DNA from 2 places in the Paenibacillus cucumis (ex Kampfer et al. 2016) genome. Region 2 is predicted to be linked to the other one. Evidence: riboswitches for the same ligand, from Rfam matches in the RefSeq annotation. Region 2 holds a riboswitch; the other holds the start of a gene.

Region 1 (10,251 bases), on a different contig from region 2:
TTGTTTGCCAATGATGGCGCTGCGTTGATTCTGACACCGATTGTTCTGGCAATGGTTCGTGCTTTAAAGTTTGATGAGCGCATGGTGCTGGCATTTGTCATGGCAAGTGGTTTCATCGCGGATACGACCTCATTGCCACTCGTGGTCAGCAATCTGGTGAATATTGTTTCTGCCGATTTCTTTGGCATTACATTTGTAGAGTATGCGATACGTATGTTTGTGCCTAATCTGTTCTCTATTGCAGCGAGTACGGCGATGTTGTTTTTGTTTTATCGTAAAAGCATCCCGCAGACGTATGATGTCACGGCCGCTCGTGACCCCAAGGAAGCCATCCGTGATCCACGGGTGTTCAAGATTGCATGGTTTATGCTGGGACTATTGCTCGTAGCTTACGCTTCCAGTGAATTTCTGCCGATTCCCGTCTCCGTTATTGTAGGTGCGGTGGCCCTGCTTTTCGGTATACTTGCACGCAAGAGCGAAGCGGTAGATTTGAAAAGGGTGGTTAAGGAAGCACCTTGGTCTATTGTTGTCTTCTCGGTAGGGATGTACATTGTTGTTTATGGTTTGCGTAATGCTGGATTAACGGATCATCTGAGCAGCTGGCTTGATGCTATAGCGGATTATGGTCTGTTCGCAGCATCGCTAGGTATGGGCCTGACCGCTGCGGTATTATCATCCGTGATGAACAATTTACCAACGGTATTAATTAATCTGCTCGCCATTCAAGGTGCACACACCGAGGGTATCATTAAGGAAGCTATGATCTATGCCAATGTCATTGGCTCGGATCTAGGTCCAAAGATGACGCCGATTGGGTCGCTTGCAACCTTGTTATGGCTACATGTATTGTCTCGCAAGGGCGTTAAGATTACATGGGGATATTATTTCAAGGCAGGCATTATTCTAACCATTCCAACGTTGTTGATTACATTGGCCGGTTTAGCATTATGGCTGTGGATCTTGGGATAACAATAAGCATCGAGCTTACAAATAGAGATAGAAATGAAAAGGCGCCTCATATGATATGTGTAATACATATCATATGAGGCGCCTTTTTTGATCAACTTCTACGTTTCTTATAGTTAGAAAGAAAAAAACATTCTTATCTTCATGTATTCTTGAGGCCAGCCTTGTCTGAGGCAGGCCTTTCATTGCTACCACCCATAGCTGGAATCAAAGCTTTTGGAATTCCAACGAAGTGATCAAGTGCAGGAGACGGAATCGATTCTGTAGAAGCGAAGCGCTCGCCTTTGTCTCCGAATGTTTACATATGAAAAATGAAATCCATAACGATTTGGAGACAACAGCGATCGGAAGAATGATCCGTAACCGGAACGCCCAGCACGGAGTGGTTCTTTTACTGCCCTCAGCCTTAGCTAGGAATATAAATGTTTAAGAAACAGATGAGCGCTGACGCAGCGGAGGGAACGGAACGATTGTGGAAAAGCGGAGCGTTCGCCTTTATCTCCGGATATATTCCTCTTACAAATACAATCAAATATATCCAGGGGTAACAGCGATTGAAACAACGTCCGTTCTCGAAGCGGCTCCCAGCGCACCTAAGTACGTTCCAACTATTTAATCCCTAGCTCATATTTTTAACATTGCGTTTACAAAACATTGATTTTCAGATGACATAACGAAACTACAATGATTAAAGAGTTGATGGTGATCACACAAATTCACAAAACGCCATCACTACATTGGGGGAGGAAAACAAAAAATGTTTAAAAAGTTGCCGTTTATTTTGATGACCTTAACGTTCGTACTGGTGCTTGCAGCATGCGGATCGAAAAACGACGCAGGTACTACAAATGGTGCCGCAAGTAATGGATCAGGAGATAATACTGCTGCTGAACTCAGCGGTAACATTCTCGCTGTTGGATCAACAGCACTGCAGCCTCTGGTAGAGCAAGCTGGACAAAAATTTATGGCAGTTGATCAATATAAGAACGTGACGGTACAAGTGCAAGGCGGCGGTAGTGGTACAGGTCTGACTCAAGTATCTGACGGACAAGCTACGATCGGTAACTCTGACGTATTTGCTGAAGAGAAGTTGAAAGACGAAGCAAAAGCTAAAGAACTGGTTGACCACCAGGTAGCAGTTGTAGCAATTGCACCAGTAAGCAATAAAGATGCAGGTGTAACGGATCTGACAAAAGAACAACTGGTAGATATTTTCTCCGGTAAAATCACGAACTGGAAAGATGTTGGTGGTAAAGATCAAGCGATCGTTATCGTTAACCGTCCAAGTAGCTCCGGTACACGTGCAACTTTCGAAAACTTCGCGCTGGGAACGAAAGTAGAAGATATTCAAGGTTCAATCCAAGAAGATTCTTCCGGTACAGTTAAGAAACTGGTATCTGAGACTCCAGGAGCAATTGGTTACCTGGCTCTGTCTTACCTGGATGACAAATTGCAAGTTCTGAAATACGGCGGTGTTGAAGCTACAGTTGAGAACGTAGAAGCAGGAACGTATCCAGTATGGGCTTACCAGCACATGTATACAAAAGGTGAGCCGGATGCAGCAACAAAAGCATTCCTCGACTACATGCTCAGCGATGAAATTCAACAAAATGACGTTAAGGAACTGGGCTACATTCCGGTATCCGGCATGAAAGTAAAACGCGATGCAGCAGGTAATGTGACTCAGTAACATTCTTTGAACTTGCGCATACAGCGAAAGAGGCGGACCCAGGTCCTGCCTCTTTGCGCGGTTTGCTCAGAAATTATCCCATATTTTGCACTAATTCTACTATAGAAGGATGGTTGTTATGGAACAGACCGAAGGGGGAACGGTGATGAACAATAAACTGAAACCACGCCGGCCCTTGAGAGAGAAACATTACTGGGAAGAGTGGACGGGACGGATCTACACGTCGATATGTGTCGTTTTCCTGATCGTTGTCATGTTTTCCATCGTATATTTTGTCGCATCCAAAGGGTTATCAACCTTTTTCCAGGATGGCGTCAGCCTGCGTGAGTTCATTTTCGGAAAAACGTGGAATCCTACAGGTGAGCCTGGCGTTTATGGTGCATTACCGTTTATCACGGGTTCCTTTACAACCACCTTGCTTGCAGCATTGATCGCAAGTCCGCTTAGTCTATGTGCAGCACTCTTTATGACCGAGATTGTACCGGGTAAAGGTAAAAAGATTTTGCAGCCCGCGATTGAATTGCTTTCCGGTATTCCATCCGTTGTATACGGATTTATCGGTCTAAGCGTAATTGTTCCGATGTTACGCAGTATCTTCGGAGGACCCGGCATTGGGATTGCAGCCGGATGTCTGGTGTTGTCCGTCATGATTCTGCCTACAGTTACGAGTATCATGGCAGATGCGTTGTCTGCTTTGCCTAAGGGCTTGCGTGAATCTTCTTATGCGCTTGGCGCAACACGCTGGCAGACGATTTATCGGGTAATCATTCCGACGGTGCTACCTGCATTGCTGACAGGTATTGTCCTTGGTATGGCTCGTGCATTTGGTGAAGCATTGGCTGTACAGATGGTCATCGGTAATGCGCCGCATGTACCGACATCCCTGCTCGAATCCGCTTCAACATTAACAAGTGTAATCACCCTGAGTATGGGTAACACCACGATGGGTTCTGTTCATAACAATGCATTGTGGAGCATGGCGCTTGTCCTGCTGGTAATGACCTTTGTCTTCGTCATTCTGGTTCGCCTGCTTGAAAGGAGGAACCGGGTATGAGAATGAAGCCAAAAACAGCGGATAAAATTGCAACAGTAGTCATCGTGATTCTGGCTTTATTCATTGTTGTACTTTTGCTCGGTTTACTCGGATTTATTCTGTTCCGGGGGATCGGTCAGATCAACTGGCACTTCCTGACGAGTGCGCCGCAATTGCTCAAAGGTGGCGGTGGTATTGGTCCGCAACTCTTTAACTCTATCTTTTTGCTTGTACTAACGCTGATTATTACCATCCCGCTCGGCTGGGGCGGAGGTATTTATATGGCGGAATATGCCAAACCGGGTCGGATTACAAGTTTCATTCGACTGGTTGTCGAAGTATTGTCATCTTTCCCATCGATCGTGATCGGTTTGTTCGGACTTTTGCTGATCGTAAATACGTTTGGCCTGGGCTTCTCACTCTTATCGGGTGCGATGGCACTGGCAATTTTCAACTTGCCACTTATGGTACGGACGACAGAGCAAGCTTTCCGAGCCGTTCCCAAAGAGCAGAAGGAAGCAGGACTTGCTCTTGGTTTGTCCAAATGGAAGATCATTACGTCCATCCTGTTGCCTGTGGCACTGCCAAGCTTGATCACTGGTACGATTCTGGCATCCGGTAGGATCTTCGGTGAAGCAGCGGCCCTGATGTTCACTGCGGGTATGAGTAGTCCACCGCTGGACTTTACGGACTGGAATCCAACAAGTCCGAGATCACCAATTAATCCACTTCGTCCTGCGGAAACACTAGCTGTACACATCTGGAAAGTCAACAGTGAAGGCATCGGACCAGATTCAAAAGAAGTTGCAGCAGGGGCTTCTGCCGTGCTGGTCATTCTGGTACTGGCATTCAATCTGAGCGCGCGCTGGATCGGCCGGGTTGTGTACCGCCGTATGACAGCTTCGAAATAAGGAGGAAATCCACATGGCCATACCTTTTGGTACGGAACAGTTAAGCATATATTATGGACATTTTCAGGCCGTGAAGCAGATCAGCCTGACTTTCCCCGAAGCGAGTGTAACGGCCCTGATCGGGCCGTCCGGTTGCGGGAAATCCACATTCCTTCGTTCGTTAAATCGGATGAATGATGAGATTGCCGGGTCCCGCACGGAAGGACATATCTGGATGGACGGCAATGACCTTAACGAACCGGGGACGGATGTAATCAAGCTTCGTCAGAAAATCGGCATGGTGTGGCAGAAGCCAAACCCTTTTCACAAGTCTATTTACAACAATATCGCATTTGGCCCCCGCTACCGCGGTACAAAAAGTAAGAAGGCACTGGATGAAATCGTGGAAAAAAGCTTGCGCCGTGCTGCTCTCTGGGATGAAGTGAAAGACAGGCTACATGAGTCAGCCTTGGCACTTTCAGGTGGACAGCAACAGCGTCTCTGTATCGCGCGCGCACTGTCTGTAGACCCGCAGATCCTATTACTTGACGAGCCTGCATCTGCGCTTGACCCTGTATCTACGGGTAAAGTGGAGGAATTGATCTCGGAGTTGAAGCAAGAGCTACGCATCGTTATTGTTACTCATAACATGCAGCAGGCGGCTCGCATCTCGGATTATACCGCTTATTTTTATCTGGGCAGTATGGTTGAGCACGGGGAGACGGAGCACATTTTTACTAACCCGGACAACCGCTTGACGCAGGAATATATTATGGGGCGTTTTGGTTAATAAGAGTCAAGGGTGTAGCATAGATTTATATGTTTAGAGAAACACGAAATAACAGCATGATCTTTGAACGAGGGTGTTCAAGGATCATGCTTTTTTTTGTGTTTTTTTATATTTGAACATGCTTTATGAGTTATTTACGAGTACACAAATCGCTACAATTGTAGGATCGAACTGGAATGTTGCCTATAATATTATGTCACAAGTACATTGGCAGGTTCATATGTGTCTATGATTCGTACCTGTCATGGAGTGAGGGCGGTCTTCGTTATTCGGTGCTATATAAGTTGAACTTTTCTTTTACACATTAACGGAGTGGACTGTGTAAAATCTTTAGTTCAACTTATATAGAAAAGATCGAACAAGCCCTGAACCATATGAACGAAATGAGCATATCCTATATAGAAATGATGTGCTTTGAGAATACGTCACTTTTATTGACATATAGCGTATGGCATATTACGCTGTATATGATTGAATGCATGGCAGAATGGTGAACTTTCATTAAGGAAATAACAGAATATAGCGAATGATAACGAGCGGGAGAGACCTAGCAGGATGATGCAATACAGTACAAGTAGGCATGATTAATGCAATTTAAGATGTAGAACTGTACTGTACAGATGGCTTGGGCACCGAAGGAGCAAGCAGTTATGCACCCGGCATAACCGTTAATCTCTCAGGTAAATGTACCGTCGTTGGACGCAACTCTGGAGAGTGCGCGGAAGAAGCGCCACCCAAGGGGTATATGATTGTCAGATTGCTGAACAGATGAGTGCTTGCGTGTACTCGGCCTTGTTCTTCCTGGCTTAAAATCATGAAACTCTCAGGTATCAAGGACAGAGAGAGGGCTAACGGCCTTCTTCTGTCCTTTTTTGATGTCATCAATCAGTAAATCAGGAACATTGTGGTGGGTCTTGTCCAGATATCGATGACAAAACCAATTGGAGGGTTAACAGGTGCGATTTAAAGATGTTTTTTCAATTATTGGCCCGTCGATGACGGGACCATCCAGTTCACATACAGCCGGTGCTGCAAGATTGGGACGAATTGCGCGTCAGTGGCTGGGATGTACACCGGAACGTGCAAGGCTTACGTTATATGGCTCATTTGCGGATACCTATCAGGGACATGGAACAGATCTGGCACTAATCGGTGGTTTGCTGGGTTACGTTACAGATGATCCGCGTATACCGGATGCAGAGCAATATGCAGATGAAGCAGGCATGGAGGTTGAATTTTACACCAGCGGTCTACCGGCTCCTCATCCGAACACGGTCAAGATTGAATTGTGGCACGGCGAACGGGCATGCTCTTTAATAGGTGCTTCCATCGGTGGCGGCAGTGTATCTGTGCATGCATTAAATGATTTTCGCGTACAGATCAGTGGAGAGTTTCCGACACTTGTTTTGCGTCATGCCGATAAAGCGGGAGTTCTGGCATCCGTGACCTCAACCATTAGCTCGTCCGGAGTGAATATCGGCTATATGCAAGTGGATCGAAAGGCTCGTGATGGTGAGGCACTTACAGCAATGGAGATGGATGCACCGCCGAGTGAAGACGCGTTGAACAAACTGCGTTCATTGGATCATATGCTGGATATTCGTGTGATTGATCTGAAGAGAGGGGGTGATCCGGATGCGGTTTAAACATCTACATGAATTAAACACCATCTGCACTGCGGAGTCCAAAACAATTGCACAGTTGATGATTGAAGAGCAGGTGCAGGAGACTAACACACCCGAAACAGACGTCGTAAAGCAGATGTCGGAGTACTACCAAGTGATGAAAGAAGCGGTTCGTAAAGGACTTACAGAAGATACAACCTCACGTAGCGGACTGACGGGTGGGGACGGGAAAAAGATGGCCGAATATATTCGCCAAGGCGAAACATGCTCTGGTGATGCTTCTGCCCTTGCCATGGCCTATGCGCTTTGCGTATCGGAAGTGAATGCCTCCATGGGACGGATCGTGGCTACGCCAACAGCGGGCTCTTGTGGCATCATTCCTGGCGTATTTATAAGCTCGCAGGAACGTTTTGGCTGGACGGATGAACATCTGGTGAATGGATTGTTCTGCGCCGGTGCTATTGGATACGTGATCGCCAACAATTCATTTATTTCAGGGGCCGAGGGCGGTTGTCAGGCAGAAGTAGGTTCAGCGATTGGCATGGCTGCCGGTGCGATGGTGGAGCTTCGTGGAGGGACGCCAGAGCAGGTAGTGCATGCTGTAGGATTGGCTTTGAAAAATACACTGGGCCTCATCTGCGATCCGGTTGCTGGCCTTGTAGAGATTCCATGCATCGTGCGCAACGGACTCGGTGCCGTTACTGCACTGGCTGCCGCAGATATGGCACTCGCTGGTGTACGCAGTGCCATTCCGTCTGACGAAGTCATTGACGTGATGTTGGAGGTAGGCAGTGCGATGCCAAGCCGTCACCGCGAGACAGCGCAAGGTGGGCTCGCTCAGACACCTACAGGCCGCAAGATGATGGAGAAGCTGGCGAAACCAAAGGCCAAGCGGTTGCCGGATGAGTCATCCGAAACATCAACAACAGGCTCAGAGGCAGAATAGCAAGTGGATCATATACAGGAACAGGGTCAGATAGCTTAGGAGTACAAAACCAGGTTCCGATTTAGCAAGTAGCAAGTAGTAATTAGAGCATGTTAGTCGTTATTACTTCATAACAAACAAGCGTCCGCGAACCTGGTTTTCTCAGGTTATGCGAGACGCTTGTTTGTCCAGTTTGCCTAAACCGCCAAGATAGCAGTCAACCAATCAGAATTGGAGAAGGCAGTCATTTATTGTTGTTTCAAAAAGGCATCTACTTTACTTCTGTGCGCATCACGGCATATCCGTAAGCAGGCAGTTCAATGGCAAGCACACCGTCTTCCAGAGCGGTGCGATGGTTACCCTCAAACAGCTCCGTCCAAGGTTGCTCACCTGCATCCAGTTCAACGATGGCGGTTTCCTCAGAACGGTTGAACAGAATGAGGATGCGTTCCTCGTCACTTTGCCGCTCCATCACAAGCTGGCTACCGCCTTCCTGAGCTTGCAGGAAACGAATGGTTCCTGCTGCACGCAGTGCAGGATGAGCATGACGCAGAGCAATCAGCTTTTGATAAAAGTGAAGTAGCTCCCGATCCTGCTTCGCTTCGTCCCACTCCATGCATTTGCGGCAACCTGGATCATGTTCTCCGTCGAGCCCGATCTCGTCACCATAATAGATACATGGGGCTCCCATATAACTGAACTGGAACAAGGCAGCCAGCTTCATCTTGCGTTGATCGCCCTCGCACAAGGTAAGCAGGCGCGGAGTATCATGACTGTCGAGTAAGTTGAATGCCACCTCGCTCGCTTGAAGTGGGTAGCGAGATAGCTGCCTGCCAAGGGCACTCGCGAATTGTTCAGCGTGCATCTTATCTTCCACAAAGAAATGATTTACGGCGGCGGTGAACGGATAGTTCATGGCAGCATCGAACTGGTCCCCTTGTAGCCAGGAAGAAGATTCGTTCCATATCTCACCCAGAATGTAGGCATCCGGGTTGGCTTCCTTAACAACCCGCCTGAAATCTCTCCAGAAAGCATCGTCCACTTCATCAGCTACATCAAGACGCCAGCCGTCCGTGCCAACTTCCTTGATCCAATATTCCGCTACTTCGAGCAAGTAGGCCTTCACATCGGGATTCTCTGTATTCAGCTTGGGCATGTGAGCCTCAAAGCCAAATGTCTCATAGGTTGGAATGCCATCCTTTACGTCGAGCGGGAATTCATGTACGTGAAACCAGTCCTTGTATTTGGACTTGGCACCAAGCTTTTGTACATCGACAAAAGGAGCAAATGTTTTGCCTGAATGATTAAACACGGCATCCAGCAGCACACGAATACCGCGTTCATGACATAGCTTAACCAGATGCTTCACTGTGTCAGCATCACCGAAATGGCGGTCGACGCGCAGATAGTCTTCGGTATCATATTTATGATTGGTTGTAGCTTCGAAAATCGGAGTGAAATAAATCGCATTAATACCCAGTTCACTGAGGTAATCAAGGTGGTCGATTACGCCCTGCAGGTCACCGCCAAAGAAATTAAAGGGTGTAGGTTCACCGCCCCAAGGTTCAACCTCTTTGGGATTGATATCCGGGTTGCCATTGGCAAAGCGCTCGGGAAAAATCTGATAAAACACAGCATCTTTCACCCATGCTGGGGGTGTAAACACAGCTCCGGCATGAAGATATGGGAACTGAAACATGCGGCCTGGGTCATCGGGCTCCTCCTCTTGGAAATCCGTCTCGGTCATCCAGATGTGTTCATCTCCACTTTTGAGCAAAAAAGCATACTTCAATCGATGATACGGAGGTCTCACTTCCCCCTCGTAGTAGTCAAACATAGAGTCTGACGTCAATTTGGTCAGAGGAACCATATCTTTTGTTTCCTCCCACGCGTATTTATCTCCAGTCAGGGCATACACCTCGGTGAGATCATTCTTTTTGGCACGCAGACGTAGACGAATCGTATCCTGATCATAGGCATAGGCCCAGTTTCGTTTTGGTTGGTGAAAGATGGCTTCAAGCAGCATATGTAATTCCTCCTGTCAGATATGAATGAAGTAAGCAGAGACCAATTCATTTAAATTCGATTAAATATGCTAGTAGTACAGTAATACAGGTGATATGTAGACATTATTGCTGAAAGATATAGCTTCATATTACGTGACTGCAGATTGCGTTATAATGAGGGTATGAAAAGATAGGGCAGGCTCTAAACGAGCGACATGGAATGTACTGAGGCCTAGGCAACGGACATTGTAGCTTGTGCAACCAGGCTTGCATTTAAACTCGCGGGGAGGTTCGCCCCATTCAAAATTTAAAGCCAAAAGTCATAA
Region 2 (10,251 bases):
ATGTTCGGTTTGCCAGCAGCGGCACTTGCGATGTACCATGAAGCAAGACCTGAGCATAAAAAATATGTTGCAGGGATCATGGGTTCAGCTGCGCTGACATCATTCCTGACAGGGATCACAGAACCACTCGAGTTCTCATTCCTGTTCGTAGCACCGATTTTGTTTGCAGTACACTGTATCTTTGCAGGTTTGTCTTTCATGACGATGCAATTGCTCGATGTCAAGATCGGGATGACCTTCTCAGGCGGTTTCATTGACTTCCTGATCTTTGGTATCATTCCAAACCGCACACCATGGTGGGATGTTATTATCGTCGGTTTGATCCTTGCCGTGATCTATTACTTCGGATTCCGATTGATCATTCGCAAGTTCAATCTCAAAACACCTGGACGTGAAGAGGCATCTGCGGAAACTGCATCCGGCGGTTCTTCAGGCTCCACGGACGATCTGCCTCACAATATCCTCGAAGCCTTTGGCGGGAAGGAAAACATTAAACATCTGGATGCATGTATTACTCGTTTGCGGATTGAAGTGAATGAGAAATCCAATGTACAAAAAGATCGTTTGAAACAATTGGGTGCATCTGGTGTGCTTGAAGTGGGTAATAATGTTCAAGCCATCTTCGGAACACGTTCCGATACGATCAAGTCCCAAATGCAAGATATCATTGCAGGGCGTACACCTGCACCAACTCCAGTTGCTGAAGTTAAACCAACTCCTGAAGAGGAGAAAGCACAAGGAGAACAAGGTGAACGCATTGTCACAGAGGATATCGTGATGCCAGTCAATGGTGAGCTGATGGATATTACCAATGTACCTGATCCAGTCTTTGCTGAGAAAATGACAGGTGACGGGTTCGCCATTTTGCCACATGACGGAACGATTACATCCCCTGTGTATGGTAAAGTATTTAATGTATTTCCAAGCAAACATGCCGTGGGCATCATGTCCGACGGCGGTAAGGAAGTGCTTGTACACATAGGTGTTAATACGGTGAAACTGAAAGGCCAAGGTTTCAACGTACTGGTTCAGGAAGGTGACCTGGTATCCGCAGGACAACCGATTATGGAAGTGGATCTGGAGTATGTCAAAGCGAACGCTCCTTCGATCATTTCTCCGGTGATATTCACCAACCTGCCAGAAGGTTCTACCGTCACTTTGAAGAAGAGTGGCGTGCTCAAAGTTGGCGATCAGCCGATCATTGAGATAAAATAAGAACTGTTCCAACGATGGCAAGCAAGTGTAAATATATGCAATGCCTAAACTAAACTACTGAAAGCGAGATGATTGTAATGCAACAAACATTCAGAATTACAGACGAAGATGGTATCCACGCACGTCCGGCAACTGCCCTGGTTAATACAGCAAACAAATTCAAAGGTGCTGAATCCTTTGCAGAAGCTAACGGCAAAAAAGTAACATTGAAATCCATTCTGGGCGTTCTTTCCCTCGGTCTGGAGCAAGGTGACACCATCAGCATCATCGTTGAAGGTGAAGGCGAAGCTGAAGCTCTTCAAGCTCTGACAGACGTTATGGTTAACGAAGGGTTGGGCGAAATTAATGCTTAATGTTTCCGGGATCGCGGCTTCGGCGGGTATTGCTATCGCCAAGGCGTTTATCTTGGAGCATCCTGACTACTCTGTAGAAAAACGCCAGATTAACGACGTTGACGCAGAGATTGCTAAACTTGACTCGGCGCTGGGTAAATCCCGCGCTGAGCTTGAGGCAATCAAAGAGCGTACTTTACAAGAGCTTGGCGAGAAAAAAGCGGAGATTTTTGCATCGCATTTGCTCATCCTGGATGACCCGGAACTGATTGATCCGGTGAAAGCGAAGATCGCTGATGACATGATCAATGCAGAATTCGCATTGAATGAAACAGCTTCCCAGTTCATCTCGATGTTCGAAAACATGAAGAGTGCATACTTGCAAGAGCGTGCTGCGGATATGCGTGACGTTACGAAGCGTGTGCTAAATCACTTGCTTGGTATCGACTTCATGAGCCCGGCTGAAATCAGTGAAGAAGTGATTGTGCTTGCAGAGGATTTAACACCTTCTGATACAGCTCAATTGAACCGCCAATACGTAAAAGGTTTTGCAACCAACATCGGTGGACGTACTTCTCACTCCGCTATCATGGCTCGTTCGCTTGAGATTCCGGCTGTGGTTGGAACGAAAGACATCTTGGCTCAAGCGAAACAAGGAGACTTGATCATTGTTGACGGTCTGGACGGTCAAGTTCTGGTTAACCCTACAGATGACGTCGTTGCTGAATACCGTGCCAAACAGGAACAGTATGATGCACAGCGTGCGGAGTGGAGAAAACTGCGTGACGAACCAACGGTTACGGTGGACAACGTTCATGTGGAACTGGCTGCAAACATCGGTACGCCGAACGATGTAACAGGTGTATTGGATAACGGCGGCGAGGCGGTAGGCTTGTATCGTACCGAGTTCTTGTACATGGGCAGAGACAAGCTTCCTTCCGAAGACATTCAGTACAATGCTTACAAAGCTGTACTTGAAAAAATGGAAGGCAAACCTGTTGTAGTTCGTACACTTGACATCGGTGGAGACAAAGAGCTTCCTTATCTGGATCTGCCAAAAGAAATGAATCCATTCCTCGGCTTCCGCGCAGTTCGTCTGTGTCTGGACCGTCTGGATATCTTCCGTACTCAATTGCGTGCATTACTGCGTGCAAGTGTACACGGAAACCTGCGTGTCATGTTCCCTATGATTGCAACACTGGGTGAATTCCGTGAAGCCAAAGCTGTCCTGCTCGAAGAGAAGGAAAAGCTGGTTGCTGAAGGGATCGCTGTTTCTGATAGCATTCAACTCGGGATCATGGTCGAAATTCCATCAACAGCTGTAATGGCGGACCAATTCGCCAAAGAAGTGGACTTCTTCAGTATCGGTACCAACGATCTGATTCAGTACACGATGGCTGCTGACCGGATGAACGAGCGTGTATCTTATCTTTACCAACCATACAACCCGGCTATTTTGCGTTTGGTCAAAATGGTTATCGATGCAGCGCATCGTGAAGGTAAATGGGCTGGCATGTGCGGTGAGATGGCAGGAGACGAAACAGCAATTCCATTGCTGCTTGGTCTTGGACTGGATGAGTTCAGCATGAGCGCAACTTCCATTCTGCCAGCGCGTAGCCAAATCACCAAATTGTCCCGTGCGGACATGCAGGAACTCGCTGCCAAAGCGTTGGAAATGCAAACTGCTGAACAAGTGGTTGAACTGGTTCAAAGCATTCAAGCGTAATTTTGCCGGAGTTTCCTCCGGATTTGAGGTTTCTTTTTCCGAATAAAGGGCTGCATTCATGTAGCGATATTGTCGGTGTCCACGATTTAGTGGGGGCCGGCTTTTTTTGCTTTTTTATCGTAGTGACAGGATAGCTGTTCTTACAAGTGGATAAAATAAAATCCCCTTATGGGAGTGAGAGAATATCTCATCACGCACAGGGGGACTCTGTCATTAAAGTAGACTGTGTAAAAAGTTTAACTTATTTAGCTACAAGCACAGTTTAATACAGGTTTGCGTGCTGCGGTCGTTTCATCCAGACGAGTTACCGGCGTGCCGTACGGAGCGTTGAGCACCAATTCCGGTGTTTCTTCGGCTTCCTTCGCAATACGGATCATTGTATCGATAAATCCGTCCAGCGTCTCTTTGCTCTCGGTTTCCGTTGGCTCAATCATAATGCACTCCTCGACATTAAGCGGGAAGTAGATGGTTGGCGGGTGATACCCAAAGTCCAGCAGGCGTTTGGCTACATCCAGTGTGCGTACACCATACTGCTTCAGGCCACGGCCTGACATGACAAATTCATGTTTGCACACGCCAGGATAAGGAATCTCGTAATGAGGTGCCAGGCGAGCCATCATATAATTGGCGTTCAGCACAGCACATTCGGACACACGGCGAAGCCCTTCTGGTCCATAAGTGCGAATATAAGCATAAGCACGAACAAGAATACCGAAGTTACCATAATAGGCTTTGACCCGACCGATCGATTGATCTCCTTCGTAATCCAGAGCGTACATGCCTTGATCATTTTGAACAACCATCGGTTTAGGTAAGAACGGGATCAGGCGGCTCTTCACACCGACAGGTCCGGCACCAGGTCCACCACCACCGTGAGGTGTACTCATCGTTTTATGCAAATTCAGATGCACCACATCAAAGCCCATATCTCCCGGACGTGTAATGCCCATGATGGCATTGGAGTTAGCTCCGTCATAATACAATAATCCGCCAGCTTCGTGTACGATGGACGCAATATCTTGAATATCCTTTTCAAACAAACCGAGCGTATTCGGATTCGTCAGCATGAGTGCTGCGGTATCTGAACCGACTGCTGCACGGAGAGCATCAAGATCGACCAAACCGTCCGTACGCGACGGGATTGTCACCGTTTCGAATCCAGCTACGGTTGCGCTGGCCGGGTTCGTGCCATGAGATGAATCGGGTACGATAACCTTGGTACGCAGTTCACCACGGCTTTCGTGATAAGCTCGAATCATCATAAGCCCGGTCCATTCCCCGTGTGCTCCGGCAGCAGGTTGCAGAGTTACGGCATCCATACCGGTCAGACCTGCAAGATCATTTTGTAAAGTATGGAGCAGTTCGAGAGCACCTTGAAGACTGGATTCATGCTGATACGGATGGATTTTGGCAAAGCCGTTGTAACGTGCTACATCTTCGTTGATCTTTGGATTGTATTTCATTGTACAGGAACCAAGTGGATAAAAGCCGTTATCTACCCCGAAGTTGCGGCGGGACAATGCCGTATAATGACGAATAACATCAACCTCGAATACTTCCGGCAACGCGGCCGCTTCCGAGCGCAGCATTTCCCGGGGAATCAACGTATCAGCATCCTGACGGGGAACATCACATTCCGGCAAGGAATAGGCCACACGTCCGGGACTGCTCAGTTCAAAAATCAGAGTTTGTTCGGGAGCAACGGATGGTGCGACTTGCGGACTGGTTGGGGTTCCTAATGCTTGCGAGTCCACTCCAGTCTGCTGATTGACTGACTGATGTAGGTTAGATGTTTCCGATGAAGCTCCCGCAATGGTTACTTTTGTGGTCGTTTCCTGAGTCACAGCGATCCCTCCAATACACGTGCGAATTCATCGATCTCTTCTTTGCTGCGTCGTTCGGTGACCGCAATGAGCATATGTCCTGCCAGTTCCGAATATTCACGTCCGAGTTCATAACCGCCGATGAAGCCTGCATCCAGCAGTTTCAGCTGAAGAGCATCCACATCGGTTTCTTCAGGGAGCTGGATGACGAACTCGTTAAACGTAGGAGCAGTAAAAGTAAGTCTCACTCCGGGAATAGCTGTTAACGTATTTCGTGCATAGTGACTCTTCTGCAAATTCAGATCAGCAACATCAATCATGCCTTGTCTTCCCATGGTAGACATATAGACAGAAGCACTAAGCGCTAATAACGCCTGATTTGAGCAGATGTTAGATGTCGCTTTTTCGCGGCGAATGTGTTGCTCGCGGGCTTGCAGCGTCAGCACGAAGCCTCGTTTGCCGTTGCGATCGGTCGTCTGGCCGACGATTCGACCAGGAATCCGGCGCATGTGAGCCTGGGACACGGCGAAGTATCCGCAAGTGGGTCCGCCGAGCGAAGCGGCGATTCCGAGGGGCTGCGCATCGCCTACGACGATGTCGGCCCTCAGCTTGCCTGGGGCTTCCAGCAAACCGAGCGACAGCGGGTTGGCGCTCACCACGAGCAGTCCTTTGTGCGTGTGCACAAGGTCGGCAGCCTGTTTTATATTTTCCACGGCACCAAAGAAGTTGGGGCTCTGAATCATAACCGCTGCGGTATCTTCCGAAATTGCCGTTTGCAGGGCATCCCAATCTGTAACCCCATCTTTATAACCAATCTCTACAATCTCCAGACTCAGGCCATGTGCGTACGCCTGCAATACTTGACGGGCTTCAGGGTGAACGGTGCGAGATACGATAAGCTGTTTACGACGGGTAGCTGCGGCGGCAAGATTGCCAGCTTCTGCAAAAGCCGTTGCACCATCATACATACTCGCGTTGGCTACCGCCATACCTGTCAGTTCACAAATATACGACTGAAATTCAAAGATAGCCTGCAATTCTCCTTGGCTGATCTCCGGCTGATAAGGGGTGTAGGCTGTATAGAACTCCGAACGGGAAATGACATGGTTGATGACCGAAGGGATGTGGTGGTCATAGATGCCTGCGCCGAGGAAGCTGGCGTGTGTTTCAAAGTTGGCATTGGAGCCAGCTTGTTTCGACATATGGCGAGTTAAGGCATATTCATCCAGTTTGGAGGACACAGGCAACTCGCCTTGGTAACGAATTTCCTGCGGGATATCTTTGAACAAATCTTCAAGAGTATCCACGCCGATCGTGGCCAGCATAGCGCTCTGGTCTTGTTCTGTCATGGGGATGTAGCGGTGCTTGCTCATGCTTGCTCAGCTCCTTGGGTAGGTGTCTTTGACGTACGTGTCCGTTTATGAAAAGGGGTCTTGACGACCTCGGCTTTTAGCTTTTTGCCACGAATCTCAATCTCCAGTGGTGTACCCAGTGCAGTATATTTGCTGTCAATCAGGGCAAGCCCCAGATTACGTTTCAAGGTCGGCGACTGTGTACCGGTTGTCACTTCACCAATCTGAACGCCATCCGCATAGATCGGGTAATGGGGCCGCGGTATGCCACGCTCCAGCACTTCGATACCGATCAGCTTGCGGGCAGGGCCGTCATTTTTTTGTTGCAACAAAGCTTCGTGTCCGATAAAAGACCCGGCGTTCAGTTTCACAAACATGCCCAGCCCTGCCTCCAGTGGAGAGATGGTTGGTGATAATTCCTGCCCGTATAAAGGCAACTTCGCTTCGAATCGCAGTGTATCACGTGCACCAAGTCCTGCTGGAACGAGGCCTACATCAGCACCGGCTTCCATCAGTCCGTTCCATACGAGGGCTGCCTGATCAGCTGCAACATACAGTTCAAAGCCATCTTCTCCGGTGTAACCGGTTCGTGATAGCAGCAGCTTTACTCCGCATACCTCGGCATGCTGCACGAAGCGGAACGGTTCGATGGAGCTTGCATCTATCTCTGAACCTGTAACCTTCGAGAGAATATCGACCGCTAAAGGGCCTTGTAGCGCAAGCAACGCCGTTTGCTCGGAATCATTGGTGATGTTCACCCCAGGTATAATGTGCTCCTGCAACCATGCCCAGTCTTTGTCGATATTGGAGGCATTGACGACCAGCATGTAGTGTTGCTCCGCGAGTTTATAGATGAGCAGATCATCCACTACACCGCCATCGGGATAACACATCAGTGTGTATTGTGCCTGACCTGGTACAGTTGCGGTCACGTCGTTGGTTGTCATGTTTTGCAAAAAGGCTTCTGCCTGTTCACCCGTTACGGTGAATTCGCCCATATGGGATACATCAAACAGCCCGGCGCGCTCGCGCACGGCTTCATGCTCTTTTTGAATACCGCTAAACTGCACGGGCAACTCCCAACCGCCAAAATCAATGCAACGTACACCTTCATATTGCGCGTATAGGGGGAAGAGTGGTGTTCTTAATAAATCAGACATCCAATCACCTCGTCATGGGCCGTAGTAGGCCAAGTATGAAAACACGTTCTGTGAGCCAGATCAATAATGCTTAAGTAATTTTGGTAATCGAGAGTTAACAGCCGACTGTTCTACATTTTTTCATTGGTTATGTTCAGTACGATTCTAGAACCTGCAATTCATTTTTTGGGAAAAAGGAAAAGGACAGGCCAAAGAACCGGCATGCCAAGTAGCACGCTGTATTCTTAGGCTCTGTCCCTTGTACCTGAGAGTTACCCCGCCGTTTATTCAGACAGGTTTCCCCTTGGGTGATCATAACGTCCGTATAGGACGATTAGATGCTCTCCAGAGTTGCGTCCTGTAAAAGTCCTTTTGCCTGAGAGATTCACCCCCGCTTGTCGGTGGTTTACTCCTTCGGCGCCGCCTCATGCACATCCCCAAACCGGGTGTACGGGCAATCTCTCCCTTTACATTCATCCGCGGTTCATACGTAGTCCAATTAACTTCAGTTGCTCTTCTCATTAAAACGTGAATACAGTCCTGATGTCAAGAACGATATCATTGAAATTGTGTAAAATACGAATATTTAATGTTTATACTATATTAATGTTCGGTTATTTTAAAAGAGTGCGCTTACTATTGTAATATTCACCATTATATGCAGAAAGAGTAGTGTAAGGTTACACACGAAGAGGTATCCAAATCTAAATAAATTGTGAGCTAACTTGACATTTGAATCTGAAATATCATACGCTATTGTCTGGGAAAAAGGTGAAGGTCAAAGAACGCATGCACTCATTAATGAAAAGCGAGGCGGATATCGATGAGCGAATTGAGAAATGATTTCCTGTACAGTAAAGAGCACGAATGGGTGCAAACCGTAGGGGAGGATACCGTACGTATTGGCATTACCGAGTTCGCGCAGCATCAGCTGGGTGACATTGTGTTTGTAGAATTGCCTGATCTTGAAGCCGGTGTAAAAGCAGAAGACAGTATCGGTACGATTGAATCCGTCAAAACGGTATCTGATCTGTTCTCACCTGTCAGCGGCACCATTGTTGCAGTGAATGAAGCTTTGCAGGATTCGCCAGAACTGGTCAATAGTTCTCCTTATGAAGAAGGCTGGATGATCGAAATCCGTGTCGATGGAGATGTAGCAGCTGCATTATCCACATTGCTGAAGGCGGATGCTTATCTTAAACATACTGAGGAATAGAATTCGACTGGATTGTCGAGTTGATTTGTACTTATTGACATATATATAATCTCGTTTGAATATAAAAAATCTTGTTCTTTAAACCTGTGTGAGCTATGGAGCTTACGCAGGTTTTTTGCTGTTTTTTTACGTATTTTGGAGTGACATAGCATCATGAATAAAAAAAATGCAAACGGACCAAGCTATTTTATTGCTTTGTATGTTGTATATGAATAAAGTCATAGGCAAGAAAAGCCTTGCGTATCAAAGGGTTGAGCATATATTCCTAATTAAGAGCGACTACATAATCCAATGTTGTCATCATTGTTCATGACGAAAGTACGCTTTCATTTGATTGAACAGGAAGGTTTTCTCGCTTAGGATTACAGCAGGGGATCAATGATACCCCTTTCATACGAAATAATGACTTGATTCAAGGAGGATAAACCAATGAGTAATTTGGATCAAACATCCAATTCCAAAGGTGGGTTACGTGTTGGTGTGCAACGCTTCGGACGATTTCTGAGCGGTATGGTCATGCCCAATATGGGAGCATTTATTGCTTGGGGATTAATTACAGCGATGTTTATTAAAACAGGATGGTTTCCGAATGCGACAATAGAGCAGCTTGTAGGGCCGATGATTACTTATTTGCTGCCGCTACTGATCGGTTACACCGGGGGTACGATGGTGCATGGCACACGTGGTGGTGTCGTCGGGGCGATTATGACCATCGGTGTCATTGTCGGAACGGATATTCCAATGTTCCTCGGGGCCATGATTGCGGGGCCTTTCGGTGCATGGGTGATCAAGAAGTTTGATAAATCCATTGAGGGCAAGATCAGAGCCGGTTTTGAGATGCTGGTCAACAATTTCTCGGCAGGAATTATCGGCGGTATTTTGGCGATCTTTGCTTTGCTCGGTATCGGGCCGGCAGTAGAGGCCATTAGCAAAGTGTTGTCTGCTGGCGTACAAGGTTTGATGAATCTGGGCTTATTGCCACTCGTCAATCTGATTATTGAACCGGGTAAAGTATTGTTCCTGAACAATGCCATTAACCACGGGATCTTAACGCCAATTGCAACAGATCAGGCAAGAGAATTAGGTAAATCCGTTCTTTACATGCTTGAGTCTAACCCGGGACCAGGACTAGGTATTTTGCTCGCTTACTGTTTCTTCGGTCGTGGAATGGCGAGATCTTCTGCACCTGGTGCGGTGGTCATTCATTTCTTCGGCGGGATTCATGAGATTTACTTCCCGTACATCCTGATGAGACCTATTTTGATTCTGGCAGCCATCGCCGGCGGTGTAGCGGGTACGTTAACGTTCATGCTAACTGGCGCGGGATTGGTTTCGGCACCATCACCAGGCAGTATCATTGCCTATTTCCTGTTGACGCCAAAAGGTGGATATATCCCAATGCTTGCCGGGGTTATCGTGGCAGCGGTGGTTTCCTTCCTGATTGCCTC

The links. Region 2 has a riboswitch for glycine ahead of gcvT (glycine cleavage system aminomethyltransferase GcvT). Riboswitches for the same ligand answer to the same signal wherever they lie in the genome.
Region 1: another riboswitch for glycine. It lies ahead of sdaAB (L-serine ammonia-lyase, iron-sulfur-dependent subunit beta); the one in region 2 lies ahead of gcvT (glycine cleavage system aminomethyltransferase GcvT).

Annotation. Positions count from the first base shown of each region.
Region 1 covers NZ_JACLIC010000045.1:120,328-130,578, forward strand. Annotated here, with positions in the region: gene arsB (arsenic transporter) at 1-969, shown strand, start outside; gene H7T88_RS24970 (phosphate ABC transporter substrate-binding protein) at 1,724-2,656, shown strand; gene pstC (phosphate ABC transporter permease subunit PstC) at 2,775-3,710, shown strand; gene pstA (phosphate ABC transporter permease PstA) at 3,713-4,600, shown strand; gene pstB (phosphate ABC transporter ATP-binding protein PstB) at 4,614-5,369, shown strand; glycine riboswitch at 5,897-6,070, shown strand; glycine riboswitch at 6,075-6,211, shown strand; gene sdaAB (L-serine ammonia-lyase, iron-sulfur-dependent subunit beta) at 6,326-7,015, shown strand; gene sdaAA (L-serine ammonia-lyase, iron-sulfur-dependent, subunit alpha) at 7,005-7,940, shown strand; gene H7T88_RS25000 (alpha-glycosidase) at 8,191-9,945, opposite strand.
Region 2 covers NZ_JACLIC010000007.1:334,150-344,400, reverse strand. Annotated here, with positions in the region: gene ptsG (glucose-specific PTS transporter subunit IIBC) at 1-1,215, shown strand, start outside; gene H7T88_RS04715 (HPr family phosphocarrier protein) at 1,293-1,568, shown strand; gene ptsP (phosphoenolpyruvate--protein phosphotransferase) at 1,561-3,273, shown strand; gene gcvPB (aminomethyl-transferring glycine dehydrogenase subunit GcvPB) at 3,519-5,027, opposite strand; gene gcvPA (aminomethyl-transferring glycine dehydrogenase subunit GcvPA) at 5,114-6,469, opposite strand; gene gcvT (glycine cleavage system aminomethyltransferase GcvT) at 6,466-7,608, opposite strand; glycine riboswitch at 7,838-7,938, opposite strand; glycine riboswitch at 7,942-8,064, opposite strand; gene gcvH (glycine cleavage system protein GcvH) at 8,411-8,803, shown strand; gene H7T88_RS04685 (PTS mannitol transporter subunit IIBC) at 9,233-10,251, shown strand, end outside.